DNA from 4 places in the Enterobacter sp. KBR-315C3_2022 genome. Region 4 is predicted to be linked to each of the others. Evidence: predicted binding sites of a transcription regulator. Region 4 holds the regulator's gene; each other region holds the start of a gene.
What was found. Region 4 encodes PurR, which represses purine synthesis genes. Its sites were predicted from a motif close to CANGCAAACGTTTGCNTG; they were not measured.
Positions count from the first base shown of each region.

Region 1: a site for PurR is predicted at 1,280-1,297, ahead of tusA (sulfurtransferase TusA). Genes of this name have one in related genera too.
Region 2: a site for PurR is predicted at 1,085-1,102, ahead of carA (glutamine-hydrolyzing carbamoyl-phosphate synthase small subunit). Genes of this name have one in related genera too.
Region 3: a site for PurR is predicted at 2,518-2,535, ahead of purE (5-(carboxyamino)imidazole ribonucleotide mutase). Genes of this name have one in related genera too.

Region 1 is NZ_JBGKEB010000018.1:33,068-36,836, reverse strand. It holds gene AB8804_RS17440 (STY4199 family HEPN domain-containing protein) at 1-960, shown strand, start outside; gene tusA (sulfurtransferase TusA) at 976-1,221, opposite strand; gene AB8804_RS17430 (7-cyano-7-deazaguanine/7-aminomethyl-7-deazaguanine transporter) at 1,390-2,055, shown strand; gene AB8804_RS17425 (DcrB family lipoprotein) at 2,128-2,685, shown strand; gene AB8804_RS17420 (MFS transporter) at 2,689-3,769, opposite strand, start outside.
Region 2 is NZ_JBGKEB010000006.1:129,917-133,685, forward strand. It holds gene dapB (4-hydroxy-tetrahydrodipicolinate reductase) at 44-865, shown strand; gene carA (glutamine-hydrolyzing carbamoyl-phosphate synthase small subunit) at 1,321-2,469, shown strand; gene carB (carbamoyl-phosphate synthase large subunit) at 2,487-3,769, shown strand, end outside.
Region 3 is NZ_JBGKEB010000004.1:193,449-197,217, forward strand. It holds gene mnmH (tRNA 2-selenouridine(34) synthase MnmH) at 1-790, opposite strand, end outside; gene purK (5-(carboxyamino)imidazole ribonucleotide synthase) at 874-1,941, opposite strand; gene purE (5-(carboxyamino)imidazole ribonucleotide mutase) at 1,938-2,447, opposite strand; gene lpxH (UDP-2,3-diacylglucosamine diphosphatase) at 2,566-3,288, opposite strand; gene ppiB (peptidylprolyl isomerase B) at 3,292-3,769, opposite strand, start outside.
Region 4 is NZ_JBGKEB010000012.1:7,064-10,832, reverse strand. It holds gene AB8804_RS13885 (MFS transporter) at 1-341, opposite strand, end outside; gene AB8804_RS13880 (YnhF family membrane protein) at 507-596, opposite strand; gene purR (HTH-type transcriptional repressor PurR) at 894-1,919, shown strand; gene punR (DNA-binding transcriptional activator PunR) at 1,936-2,847, opposite strand; gene punC (purine nucleoside transporter PunC) at 2,962-3,769, shown strand, end outside.

The sequences.
Region 1 (3,769 bases), on a different contig from region 4:
TCGCTGTTCAGCGACCCGATGATGCTGACCCTGCTGGTCGACCCGCGCAAAACGCTGCAAACCTTCCTCGACGACATCCGCCAAATCCGCAACGGCATCACCGTTCAGCAGCCGCTCAGCTCGGCGCAAATTCAGCTGCTGGATTGCTACTATTCGCAAATCACCCGGCCCGTGCAGCGGGCATTTGAAGAGGGGCGAACGCGCATCAATCCGGCGGGGCTGATGGCCGTTGACGCCAGCGAGCTGCACGCGTTCTGGGAGAACGCGCAGAAAAGGGATCGCGTCACCGGAAGCGATCTGTTTGAGGTGCGCGACACCATCGAAAAGCCGACGCAGCGCGCGCCGCGCACGCCGGAACAGCGCGAGCAGCTGATCTCCGGCGCGCTGTGGGGGGCGGTCGGCGCAATGGTTATCGCCATCGTGGTCGGCGGCTTTATATTAGTCACCAGCGACAAGCCGCAGCAGGCGGTGGCGAGCGCGGCAGAGCCCGCGCCAGCGCCGAAGGAGATGCGGGAAACGCCCTCCTCGCGCGAAACGCTGACCCGCCAGGGCGTGACCTGGGACGAAAACAACTTCCGCTCGGCCATCAACCGTAACGACACGCGCGTCGTGCTGCTGTTCCTGCAGGGCGGAATGGACTGGAAGGTGTCGTGGACAGAAGAGGCCATGGCCGCGCGCCATGACGACGTGCTGGAGCTGATGCTGCGCTACCGGCAGCAGATGGTGGAAGAGAAGCCGTGCCGCCGCTTTATCAATACGGTCGGCCACGCCATGGCAAACGGCGAATCGCTGACGTCGGTCCGCAAACAGTATCTGAAGGCTTTTTGCACCGTGCCCGCCGTGGTGAAGCGCCAGCAGCACGACGCGGAGATGGCGAAACGTCGCGCGCTGGCGCAGCCGGACGCGACGACGAAAAAATGGCAGTCGATACAGACCGCGATTTACGACGTCATTCGCTAGCCCGCCGGATTCGGGCTATTGCCCCTTGCGAATCAGATATCGGTACGGCAGCGCGTCGGTCGCCTGCGCCACCAGCTCGTGCTCCATAAAGGTACAAAAGCCGGGGATATCGCGGGTGGTGGCCGGGTCGTCGGCAACGATCAGCAGCGTTTCGCCAGCCTGCATGGTGCGTACGGTTTTGCGCACCATCATGACCGGCTCCGGGCAGCGGAGGCCCTGAGCGTCAAGAGTATGGTCGGGAGTGGAGAACAGGTCGGTCATTTTCTTCTCATTCGTGTCAAAACGGCTGTAGTTTACGCCCCGCCACTCTCAATGCAAACAGGTTAACGATTGCGTGAAAATTAACCGTTGCAAATGACCGTTAAAGCAGTATCATGCGGCGGCTTTATTGGGTTCCCTCACCCCAAATATTAATCAAAAAGGTACAATATGAGCTCCTTTACACACCCGCAACGCGTTAAGGCGTTGTTCTGGCTTTCGCTTTTTCATCTGCTGGTGATCACCTCCAGCAACTATCTGGTTCAGCTTCCGATCTCCATTTTTGGTTTTCACACCACCTGGGGCGCGTTTAGCTTTCCGTTTATCTTCCTCGCCACCGATCTGACCGTGCGAATTTTTGGCGCACCGCTGGCACGCCGCATTATTTTCGCAGTGATGATGCCCGCGCTGTTCGTTTCGTACGTGATTTCATCGCTGTTTTACATGGGCAGCTGGCAAGGTTTGGAAGCACTCACTAACTTCAACCTGTTCGTGGCGCGCATCGCGGCGGCCAGCTTTATGGCCTACGCGCTGGGGCAGATCCTCGACGTCCACGTTTTTAACCGCCTGCGTCAGAACCACCGCTGGTGGATGGCGCCCACCGCCTCGACGCTGTTTGGCAACGTGAGCGACACGCTGGCATTCTTCTTCATCGCCTTCTGGCGCAGCCCGGACGCGTTTATGGCCGAGCACTGGATGGAAATCGCGCTGGTGGACTACTGCTTCAAGGTGCTTATCAGCATCGTCTTCTTCCTGCCGATGTACGGCGTGCTATTGAATATGCTGATGAAAAGGCTGGCAGATAAATCTGAAATCTCCGCATTGCAGGCAGGTTAAGGGTTCGCTTTATCAGTTGTGATAAGATGGGTGAATGAGCCGCTATGGCCGTTTATCGAAAGGAAGAAGTCAATGCGCAATCTGGTTAAATATGTCGGGATTGGCCTGCTGGTTGTTGGCCTTGCAGCCTGTGATAACAGCGACACCAAAACGCCTGCTCAGGGTGCGTCCGCTGAAAGCAACGCCACCGGGCAGCCGGTCAGCCTGATGGATGGCAAACTCAGTTTCTCTCTGCCGGCGGATATGACCGACCAGAGCGGCAAGCTGGGCACCCAGGCGAACAACATGCACGTCTATTCTGATGCGACCGGGCAGAAGGCGGTGATTGTGATCGTCGGCGACGACACCAGCGAAGATCTGGGCGTGCTCGCCAAGCGTCTGGAAGAGCAGCAGCGCGGCCGCGACCCGCAGCTGCAGGTTGTTACCAACAAATCCATCGAGCTGAAAGGCCACACGCTGCAGCAGCTCGACAGCATCATCTCGGCGAAAGGCCAGACAGCCTACTCTTCCGTGGTGCTCGGCAAGATCGATAACAAGCTGCTCACACTGCAGATTACGCTGCCAGCGGACGATCAGCAGAAAGCGCAAACCGCCGCGGAAAACATCATTAACACCATCGCGATTCAGTAATTTTCACGATGAAGACGTGGCCTCCCGGGCGTGCTCGGGGGGCCATTTTTTTAGCCGCCACGCTAGCAGGAGCGCCACCGCCGCCAGGCCCGCCGCGGCAAGATAAATCACCGGCACGCCCGCCCACGCCATCACCAGCCCCGCCAGCGGCCCGGTGATCCCCAGCGACATATCCATAAACACCGTGTAGGTCGCCAGCGCCGATCCCTGATTTTGCGGCGGCACCGCCTTCACCGCCACGACGCCCAGCGCCGGGAACACCAGCGAGAACCCGGCTCCCGCCAGGAAAACGCCGACTTTCGCCATCCACGGCGCGGTGGCGACGCCGGTCAGGAGCAGGCCAACAATCTCCACGGCGAAGCAAATCATCGCCACGTTCAGGCCGCCGAGGCGGTTTATCCCGTTCGGGAAAAGTAAGCGAGCGCCCACAAACGCACAGCTAAAGAGCGTCAGCGCAAAAGCCGCGCCGTCCCAGCCTTTGGCATCGTAAAACAGCGTGATAAACGTTGCGATGGTGCCGAACCCGGCGGAAGCCAGCGCCAGCGCCATCCCGTACAGCCAGACGCGCCCCAGCACGGCGCGAAACGGCAGCGGCTTGCCCTTGCTGGCCTTCACCTTCGGGCGCGGCAGCGCAAAGGCGATCGCCAGCAGCGCGATGACCATAATCGTGACGGCAAGCCCGTGCAGGCCGCCGTAGGCATAAAACGCCACGCCGAGCGGCGCGCCGATCGCCATCGCGCCATAGGTCACTATCCCGTTCCAGGAGATCACCCTGCCGATGTGGGGCGCGCCCACAACGCCGACGCCCCACAGCGTGGACCCCGTTCCCGCCAGGCTCTGGCCGATGCCTAAAATCATGCGGCCCAGGCACAGCAGCGCCAGGCTCATCAGCGGCCAGTGGCTGGTGGAGGCGGCCAGCAGATAGCTCAGCCCGCTCAGGAAGCAGCCGCACAGCCCAATCACCACAATACTTTTCGGCCCGAACCGATCCGCATAGCGCCCCGCGTGCGGGCGGCTCAGGAGCGTGGCGAAATACTGCAGGCTAATCACCAGCCCGGCCCAGAAGGCGCTAAAGCCCATCACG
Region 2 (3,769 bases), on a different contig from region 4:
ACTCTGAAAGCGGTTTACATCATTTTAACGTAAGAGAATAACTATGCATGATGCACAGATCCGCGTCGCCATTGCGGGCGCGGGCGGACGTATGGGCCGTCAGCTGATTCAGGCGGCGCTGCAGATGGATGGCGTGGCGCTTGGCGCAGCGCTGGAGCGTGAAGGCTCATCGCTTTTGGGTACGGATGCGGGCGAGCTCGCCGGGGCAGGCCAGACGGGCGTGACCGTTCAGAGCAGCCTGGACGCGGTAAAAGATGACTTTGACGTCTTTATTGATTTCACGCGCCCGGAAGGGACGCTGAACCATCTGGCATTTTGCCGTCAGCACGGTAAAGGGATGGTGATTGGCACGACCGGTTTTGATGAAGCCGGAAAGCAGGCGATCCAGGACGCCTCGAATGAGATGGCAATTGTCTTTGCCGCGAACTTCAGCGTGGGCGTCAACGTCATGCTTAAGCTGCTGGAGAAGGCGGCAAAGGTAATGGGCGACTATACCGACATCGAGATTGTGGAAGCGCACCACCGCTACAAGGTCGACGCGCCGTCCGGCACCGCGCTGGCGATGGGGGAAGCGATCGCGCACGCGATGGATAAAGATTTAAAAGATATCGCCGTCTATTCCCGCGAGGGGCATACCGGCGAGCGCGTGCCGGGAACCATTGGTTTTGCGACCGTGCGCGCGGGCGATATCGTCGGCGAACATACGGCGATGTTCGCCGATATTGGTGAACGCGTTGAGATTACGCATAAAGCCTCCAGCCGAATGACGTTTGCCAACGGTGCCGTTCGTTCCGCTCTGTGGCTGAAAGGCAAGAAAAACGGTCTTTTCGATATGCGTGACGTGCTGGATCTGAACAATCTATAATTATTTTTACCCTTCGTGATGTGGTTATTGCAGTCGTAATGACTTGATTGCATAGGGCAATATTTTATTGCCCTTTTATTTTTGGCTGTTTAATCACGTATCTTGCTTGTAATCGATAAATAATAAAGTTTCCTCTCTGTTTTTTGTTGAATGATTGTAAATTTTGACCGTTTGGTCCACTTTTTGTCTCCCTGGTTGATGAGTTCCCACTAAACTTGCCGCGCAAGCGTTTTCTACCACGATTTGGCTGATCTTTTTGCCGCTTAACCCGCACTCAGCCCATCAGGGCCGCAAAAGAATAAGCAAAATATCCGTTTTGAGTTGACTTTTACTGACCAAATCCCCAGAATGCCGCCGTTTGCCAAAAATCCGCTGGCAACACATTTGCATTGATTCATGACGTCGTTATGAATTAATATGCAAATAAAGTGAGTGAATATTCTCTGGAGGGTGTTTTGATTAAGTCAGCGCTATTGGTTCTGGAAGACGGAACCCAGTTTATCGGTCGGGCCATAGGGGCAACGGGTTCGGCGGTTGGGGAAGTCGTTTTCAATACTTCAATGACCGGTTATCAAGAAATCCTCACTGATCCTTCCTATTCTCGCCAAATCGTTACTCTTACTTATCCCCATATCGGCAATGTCGGCACCAATGCGGCTGACGAAGAATCCTCTCAGGTACATGCGCAAGGCCTGGTCATCCGCGACCTGCCGCTGATTGCCAGCAACTTCCGCAATACCGAAGACCTCTCTTCCTACCTGAAGCGCCATAACATCGTGGCGATTGCCGATATCGATACCCGCAAGCTGACGCGCCTGCTGCGCGAGAAGGGCGCCCAGAACGGCTGCATCATCGCGGGTGATAACCTGGATGCGACGCTGGCGCTGGAAAAGGCAAAAGCCTTCCCGGGCCTGAACGGCATGGACCTGGCGAAAGAAGTCACAACCGCAGAAGCCTACGGCTGGACGCAGGGGAGCTGGACGCTGGAGGGCGATCTGCCGGAAGCGAAGCCCGAGAGCGAGCTGCCGTTCCACGTCGTCGCCTATGATTTTGGCGCCAAGCGCAACATCCTGCGCATGCTGGTTGACCGCGGCTGCCGCCTGACGGTCGTCCCGGCGCAAACCTCTGCTGAAGAAGTGCTGAAGATGAACCCGGACGGCATCTTCCTCTCTAACGGCCCTGGCGACCCGGCGCCGTGCGACTACGCCATCGACGCCATTAAATCCTTCCTCGAAACCGACATTCCGGTATTCGGCATCTGCCTCGGCCATCAGTTGCTGGCGCTGGCGAGCGGGGCGAAGACCATCAAGATGAAATTTGGTCACCACGGTGGTAACCACCCGGTGAAAGATATCGATAACAACGTAGTGATGATTACGGCGCAGAACCACGGCTTCGCAGTGGATGAAGCGACGCTGCCAGCGACGCTGCGCGTGACCCACAAGTCGCTGTTCGACGGCACCCTGCAGGGTATCCACCGCACCGACAAACCGGCATTCAGCTTCCAGGGCCACCCGGAAGCGAGTCCGGGGCCGCACGATGCTGCGCCGCTGTTCGACCACTTCATCGAGCTTATTGAGCATTACCGCCAGTCCGCGAAATAATCAGGAGTTAGAGAGCCATGCCAAAACGTACAGACATAAAAAGTATCCTGATTCTGGGCGCGGGCCCAATCGTTATCGGCCAGGCGTGTGAGTTTGACTACTCCGGCGCGCAGGCGTGTAAAGCCCTGCGCGAAGAGGGCTACCGCGTAATCCTGGTCAACTCCAACCCGGCGACCATCATGACCGACCCGGAAATGGCCGACGCGACCTACATCGAGCCAATTCACTGGGAAGTGGTGCGCAAGATTATCGAGAAAGAGCGTCCGGACGCGGTGCTGCCAACCATGGGCGGCCAGACGGCGCTGAACTGCGCGCTGGAGCTCGAGCGTCAGGGCGTGCTGGAAGAGTTCGGCGTGACCATGATCGGCGCGACCGCCGACGCGATTGATAAAGCAGAAGACCGCCGCCGCTTCGACGTGGCGATGAAGAAAATCGGCCTCGACACCGCGCGTTCCGGTATCGCACACAACATGGAAGAAGCGCTGGCCGTCGCGGCCGACGTGGGCTATCCGTGCATCATCCGTCCGTCGTTCACCATGGGCGGCACCGGCGGCGGTATCGCCTACAACCGCGAAGAGTTCGAAGAGATTTGCGAACGCGGTCTGGATCTTTCACCAACCAAAGAGCTGCTGATTGACGAGTCGCTGATTGGCTGGAAAGAGTACGAGATGGAAGTGGTGCGTGATAAAAACGACAACTGCATCATCGTCTGCTCCATCGAAAACTTCGACGCGATGGGCATCCACACCGGCGACTCCATCACCGTTGCGCCAGCCCAGACGCTGACCGACAAAGAGTATCAAATCATGCGTAACGCCTCGATGGCGGTACTGCGTGAAATCGGCGTGGAGACCGGCGGGTCTAACGTCCAGTTCTCCGTGAACCCGAAAACCGGACGCCTGATCGTTATCGAAATGAACCCGCGCGTGTCGCGCTCCTCCGCGCTGGCCTCCAAGGCGACCGGCTTCCCGATTGCCAAAGTGGCGGCGAAGCTGGCGGTGGGTTACACCCTCGACGAGCTGATGAACGACATCACCGGCGGCCGCACCCCTGCGTCCTTCGAGCCGTCCATCGACTACGTGGTCACCAAAATTCCACGCTTCAACTTCGAGAAATTCGCGGGCGCGAACGACCGCCTGACCACCCAGATGAAGTCCGTCGGCGAAGTGATGGCGATTGGCCGCACGCAGCAGGAATCCCTACAGAAGGCGCTGCGCGGCCTGGAAGTGGGCGCGACCGGCTTCGACCCGAAAGTGAGCCTCGACGACCCGGAAGCGCTGACCAAAATTCGCCGCGAGCT
Region 3 (3,769 bases), on a different contig from region 4:
CACCGTATGCGGCGGCAAAATCGGCCCACATGTGGTCGAAATACTCTTCGCGCAGGCGCTCAAGACGAATATCAAACGGATCTTCGACGACGGCGATAGGGGCTTCAACCATGCGATCCCGCAGGCACTCCGGCAGGTGGTTAGAGCCAATCATCCGGCCTTCGTCCTCCAGCACCCAGCGCGCCGCGTCTTTTTTCAGCAGCTCAACCGCAAGATGGTTCTCGAAGCTCGCCTGAGAGAGCTGCGGCGTCAGCGTGCGGCCAAACGACGAGCCGCGGTGGTGCGCCAGCCCCTCGAGATCCACGCCCTGCGCGTGCTGCTTCACCAGCAGCGTTTTGCCGCTGCCGGTACAGCCGCCGATCAGCACCATCGGCTTTTGCACCTGCTCGGCGGTGGCCTGAATCGCCGTCTGGCGCAGGGCTTTGTACCCGCCTGTGACCAGCGGATAATCCACGCCAGCCTCCTGAAGCCAGGCCTGCGTAATGTGCGAGCGTTGCCCGCCGCGCGCGCAGCAGAGGTAGCCGCCGGGGTTGGCAAGGCAGGCCTCGCGCCAGGCGTTGATTCTTGCCTCGCGGACGTCTCCCTTTACCAGACTATGGCCGAGCGCGAGCGCCGCCTCGGGCCCCTGACGCTTGTAGCAGGTCCCCACGGCGGCGCGTTCGTCGTCGTTCATTAAGGGCAGGTTGACCGCGGCGGGCATCGCGCCCTGGGCAAATTCGATCGGCGCGCGAACGTCGATTAAAGGGGCATCGGACGCGAGGATCGCGCGATAGTCCGTTCCATCGTTCATGGTTATTCCAGAAGAAAACTGAGCAGCAATGGGCGGGATTGTACGCCGGGGAAGGGGAAGGTCAACTCCCCGGCGGGGGATACTTACTTCAGTTTTGACTGCGCCCAGACAATGCCGCTGGCATATTCAGGTGGCAGCAGAGGAACTATCGCTTCCAGCGTGGCGCTGAGGCGCTCGGTATCGGCGTCGTTCAGGTTCAGGTGGCCGACCTTGCGGCCCGGGCGCACCTCTTTATCGTACCAGTGCAGATGCACCAGCGGCAGCTTCAGCCAGTCGTCGTTCAGATCGGTGCCGATCAGGTTGATCATCACCGACGGGCTGTTCATCACCGGCTGCGGCATCGGCAGGCCGGTAATGGCGCGCAGGTGCAGCTCAAACTGGCTGATAGACGCGCCGTTTTGCGTCCAGTGCCCGCTGTTGTGCACGCGCGGCGCCAGCTCGTTGATCAGCAGCCCGGACGGGGTGACGAAGCACTCCATCGCCATCACGCCCACGTAGCCCAGCTCGTGCATGATGGCCGAGAGCATCTCTTCCGCCTGCGCCTGCTGGGCGGCATTGGCCTGCGGGAAGGCCACGCTGGTGCGCAGAATGCCGTCCTGATGCAGGTTGTGGGTCAGCGGGTAGAATACGGTGCTGCCGTCGTTTGCGCGCGCGCCCACCAGCGACACTTCGCCGCTAAAGTTGATGCCCTGCTCAACGATGCACTCGCCGTAGCACTCTTCCGGCAGCTCGGCGGTTTCATCGGCGCGCAGCCGCCACTGGCCGCGGCCGTCGTAGCCGCCTACGCGGCGCTTAACGATCGCCAGATCGCCGAGCATGGCGAAGACGTCGTTCCACTCGCTTTTATCCGAAAGCAATTGCCACGGCGCGGTGGCAAGCCCGAGCCTGTCGAACAGCTGCTTTTGCGTCAGGCGGTCGGCAATGATAGGGAAGACGTCGCGGTTCACGAAGGCGTTATGGCGCGCCAGCTCGCGGGTCAGGGCGGTCTCCGGCCAGCGCTCAATCTCGGCGGTGATCACGCTCTGGTGAAAGGGAACGGCTTCCGGTTCGGCGTCCAGCCCGACGGGCCAGACGGCGATGCCCAGCGGCTCGCCGGCCTGGCGCAGCATGCGGCCCAGCTGGCCGTTACCCAGTACGCAGACCTGCCTCATGCCGCACCCCGCGGGTCCGGATTGTCCAGCACCTCATCGGTCTGGGCTTGACGCCAGTCCGCCAGGCGCTGGCGCAGATCTTTGTCGTGGGTTGCCAAAATCTGCGCGGCCAGAAGGGCGGCGTTGGCCGCGCCCGCTTTGCCGATCGCAAGCGTGCCGACCGGAATACCGCGCGGCATCTGCACGATGGAGTAAAGGCTATCGACGCCGCTCAGCGCGGCGCTTTGGACCGGCACGCCGAGCACCGGCACCAGGGTTTTCGCGGCAATCATGCCCGGCAGATGTGCTGCGCCGCCCGCACCGGCAATAATCACCTCGTAGCCGTTCTCTTCGGCACCTTCGGCGAAGCTGAACAGCCTGTCGGGAGTGCGGTGTGCGGAGACCACTTCAACATGGTGCGGAACGTTCAGGATGTCAAAGATTTCGGCGGCAAACTGCATGGTGGCCCAGTCGCTTTTGGACCCCATCACGATGGCGACACGCGCCGGATTATTGCGGGAAGACATGCGTCTTAAAACTCCTGTGGTGCGAAACACACTGCTTTCGAGGGCACAGAGAATAGCATGGAATATCGGCAAGGAAAACGGTTGCGCGGCTAAAGACGCCGCAAAGTCGTGCGGATAATTAGAACGGGAAAGCGATAAGTTCGACGCCGTCAGGCGTGACTTTCACCATCGATCCTTCGCTGTGCCAGGCGCCTAATACCACGCGATGCGCGGGTTCGCCGTTTGCGATCAGTTCGTGGACGTCCGGACGATGGGTGTGGCCGTGGATCAGCCACTGGACGCGGTGCTTTTCCATTACGCCAATCACCGCCTGCGGGTTAACGTCCATGATGGTCACGGATTTGCTGCTGTTGGCGGCCTTGCTGCCCGCGCGCATTCTGGCGGCGATGCGGCGGCGGATAAACAGCGGCAGGGCGAGGAACAGCTTTTGGATCCACGGGGTGTGGACCTTCGCGCGAAACGCCTGATAGCCCGCGTCATCCGTGCACAGCGTGTCGCCGTGCATGATCAGAACCTTGCGGCCGTAGAGATCGAGAACCTGCTCTTCCGGCAGCAGCGTCATGCCGCTTTCGCGCGCGAAGCGCCTGCCGATCAGGAAATCGCGGTTGCCGTGAATGAAGTAGCAGGGGACGCCGGAATCAACCAGCGCCTTAATGGCCGCAGCCATGTCGCGGTGCAGCGGGTTAGGGTCGTCGTCGCCAATCCAGGCTTCAAACAGGTCGCCCAGAATGTACAGCGCGTCGGCGCTTTTCGCTGCACCACGTAAAAAACGCAGAAAACCGGCGGTAATCGCCGGTTCTTCCGTTTGCAGGTGCAAATCTGCAATAAAGAGTGTCGCCACGAATTACTCGCTGACGGTCACGCTTGTAATCACAACGTCTTCTTTTGGAACGTCCTGATGCATGCCGCTGCGGCCGGTGGAGACGGCTTTGATCTTGTCAACCACGTCCATACCTTCAACCACTTCTGCGAACACGCAGTAGCCCCAGCCCTGCAGGCTTTCGCCGGAGAAGTTCAGGAAGTCGTTGTCGGCCACGTTGATGAAGAACTGCGCGGTCGCAGAGTGTGGCGCCTGAGTACGGGCCATTGCCAGCGTGCCGCGGGTGTTTTTCAGGCCGTTGTTCGCTTCGTTTTTGATCGCTTCTTTGGTTTCTTTCTGGTGCATGCCTGGTTCAAAACCGCCGCCCTGGATCATAAAGCCGTTGATCACGCGGTGGAAAATCGTGTTGTTGTAGAAACCTTCGCGGCAGTAGTCCAGGAAGTTTTTAACTGTTTCAGGCGCTTTGTCATCAAAGGTTTTGATTACGATATCGCCATGATTA
Region 4 (3,769 bases):
CCCAGGCCGAAGAACGCGCCGTGGTTGAGGCTCGTGAGAATGCGCGACAGCATCAGCGTGGTGTAATCGGGCGAAATGGCCGAGAGCACGTTGCCGAGGGTGAAGATAGCCATCAGGAAAATCAGCGCGTTGCGGCGTCCGCGATGGGAAAGCAGCAGCGTCATCAGCGGAGCCCCGACCATCACGCCGATCGCATAGGCGCTGATCAGCATCCCCGCCGCCGGGATCGAGACATCTACGCCCCTGGCGATAACGGGTAACAGCCCCATTGGGGAAAATTCAGTGGTGCCGATCCCAAACGCGCCAATGGCGAGGGCCAGCAGGGGGAAATTGATTTTCATGCATTAACTCCGGATGCCGCGACGTACCACGACGCAGAACAAAGAAGCCAAAAGCATGACATCAATCACAAAAAATGAGAAGTTAACAATTTGGCAAAAGATATTTGCCGGAGACGTAACAATCAGGAAGGTTACAGGAGGGAGAAGAATCTCCCCCCGTCAAAATCAGTGCAGTGCAGCCGTCAGCCCACCGGCAACAATCAGCGCCAGAACAATAACGGTGGTCATCAGCGAAAACTTAAGATCGGTACTCATCAATTTTTCTCCTTTTAATCCCCACACGGAAAGTGAGCTTGCTCATTTTTACACAGTTTACGTCAAAAATCTTCCCGGATTTAAAATGATAACCACTTTTGCTCTTCCCCTTTTCCTCAAGATAGGACAAAATTCCACGCTAAATTTATTAGCGTACCGGCCATTGACCCCCTCCTGACGTCCTGTGTCGTTTTCCCGGCGTGTCGCAATTCAAAATTGCGTAATAAGGGTGAGAGAAGGCAAACGTTTACCTCCCCATTTTTCAGGGCATTAGGATAGGGTCTGGAGTGACATTTAATGGCAACAATTAAAGACGTAGCAAAACGCGCAAACGTTTCCACTACAACCGTATCACATGTTATTAACAAAACCCGCTTCGTGGCGGAAGAGACGCGCAACGCCGTCTGGGCTGCAATCAAAGAACTGCACTACTCACCGAGTGCGGTTGCGCGCAGCCTGAAGGTTAATCACACCAAGTCTATCGGCCTGCTGGCGACCAGCAGCGAAGCGGCCTACTTTGCCGAAATTATTGAAGCCGTTGAGAAAAACTGCTTCCAGAAAGGCTATACCCTGATTCTGGGCAACGCGTGGAACAACATTGAAAAGCAGCGCGCCTATCTGTCGATGATGGCGCAAAAGCGTGTCGATGGCCTGCTGGTCATGTGCTCTGAATACCCTGAGTCCGTTCTCTCCATGCTGGAGGAGTATCGCCACATTCCGATGGTGGTTATGGACTGGGGCGAGGCGCGCGCCGATTTCACCGACTCGGTCATCGATAACGCTTTTGAAGGCGGCTACATGGCCGGCCGCTATTTGATCGAGCGCGGACACCGCGATATCGGCGTCATCCCTGGCCCGCTGGAGCGCAACACCGGCGCGGGTCGTCTGGCCGGGTTCATGAAGGCGATGGAAGAGGCGCTGATCAGCGTGCCGGAAAACTGGATTGTTCAGGGCGACTTTGAGCCGGAGTCCGGCTACCGCGCGATGCAGCAGATCGTGTCGCAGCAGCACCGCCCTACCGCCGTCTTCTGCGGCGGCGACATCATGGCGATGGGCGCGCTCTGTGCGGCAGACGAGCTCGGCCTTCGCGTGCCTCAGGATATTTCGGTGATCGGGTATGACAACGTGCGCAACGCGCGCTTTTTCACCCCGGCGCTGACGACCATTCACCAGCCGAAAGATTCGCTGGGCGAAACGGCCTTCAACATGCTGATGGACAGGATTGTCAGCAAGCGCGAAGAGTCGCAGTCCATTGAGGTTCACCCTCGCCTGATTGAGCGTCGCTCCGTTGCGGACGGTCCTTTCCGCGACTACCGCCGTTAATCCTCTCCGGGGCCAGCTACGCTGGCTCCCGTAGCCACTCCCTGTTCAGCGTTTCGCTATCTCCCAGATACTCCAGCAGCCAGGCCATTGCGGGCGACACGTCATTTTGCTGCCAGGTCAGGCAGCAGGCCGCGTCCGGGAACGGATTTTCCAGCGTCAGGGCAACCCATTCACCGGCATCAATACGCGGACGCGCAAAGTGGACGGGCACCATACCTACGCACAGCCCCGCGCTCAGGCAGGTTGCTGAAGAGTCCCAGTCGGGCGCCACCACGCGCCGCTGGTTGTCCAGCAGCCAGGTGATACGCTTGGGCAGCGACCGCGACGTATCTTCCAGCACCAGCGACGGACAGTTGCGCAACGCGTCATCGCTCAGCGGTCCTTCCATCGCCGCCAGCGGATGATGGCGCGCAACAACGCAGGTCCAGCTCAGCATGCCCATGTCCCGAAAAGCGTAGCGCCCGCCCACGGGGATCGCCTGGGTCGCGCCGATAGCCATCTCTACCCTGCCGTCCGCCAGCGCGTCCCACACGCCGTTGAACACCTCCTGCGACACCCGCAGCTCGACGTCCGAGAAGTGACGGTAGAAATCAACGATCATCTGCCGCGTGCGCTCCGGCCGGACGATATTATCGACGGCGATGGAGAGATGCCCGCGCCAGCCGTTGGCAATCTGCTGGCACTGCTCGCGGGTGATCTGCATTTTTTTGATAACAGAACGTCCTTCTTTCAAAAACCATGCCCCGGCCGGGGTTAATATCACATCGCGATGGCGCCGTTCAAACAGCGGAACGGCGAGCCATTCCTCCAGCTGCCGCACGGTATAGCTTACCGCCGAGGGAACGCGGTGCAGCTCCTGCGCGGCACCGCTGAAGCTGCCGTTGCGCGCAACGGCATCGACCACTTCAAGAGAATAATCTGACCACATTTTCTGCCTGCAAAATTTTTGAATGCAACCGCCAAATATTAGCGTTTCACAAGCCGCTTTGCACTCCCTACACTCTGCGCCAATATATCCCTGCCTCCTTGAGGAGAAAAACGAGTGCAACCCAGGAAAGGATTTTTAGTCTGGCTCGGCGGCCTGAGCGTGCTGGGCTTTTTAGCGACCGACATGTATTTGCCCGCCTTTGCCGCCATGCAGGAAGATTTGCAAACCCCTGCCGCCGCCATCAGCGCGAGCCTGAGCCTGTTTCTTGCCGGCTTTGCCTTCGCACAGCTGCTGTGGGGGCCGCTCTCCGATCGCTTTGGCCGCAAGCCGGTTCTGCTGCTGGGGCTGGCCATTTTTGCCGTCGGCTGTCTGGGCATGCTGTGGGTACGCGATGCCACCTGGCTGCTGGTGCTGCGCTTTATTCAGGCGGTGGGCGTATGCGCCGCGGCGGTCACCTGGCAGGCGCTGGTGACCGATTACTACCCGGCGTCGCGCACCAACCGAATTTTTGCCACCATCATGCCGCTGGTTGGCCTTTCTCCGGCCCTTGCCCCGCTGCTGGGCAGCTGGATCCTCGCGCATTTTGACTGGCAGGCGATTTTTGCCACGCTGTTTGCGATTACCCTGGTCCTGATGCTGCCCGCGTTCGCGCTCAAGCCCGCGCATAAAAAAGTGGAGCATGCTGACGCGAAGCCGATCACCTTCATCTCGTTGCTTAAGACCAGGGCCTACCGCGGCAACGTCCTGATTTACGCCGCCTGCTCCGCCAGCTTCTTCGCGTGGCTAACCGGCTCGCCGTTTATTCTGCACGATATGGGCTACAGCCCGGCAGCGATCGGCCTGAGCTATGTCCCGCAGACCATCGCTTTCCTGGTCGGCGGCTACGGCTGTCGCGCCGCGCTGCAAAAGTGGGAAGGCCAGC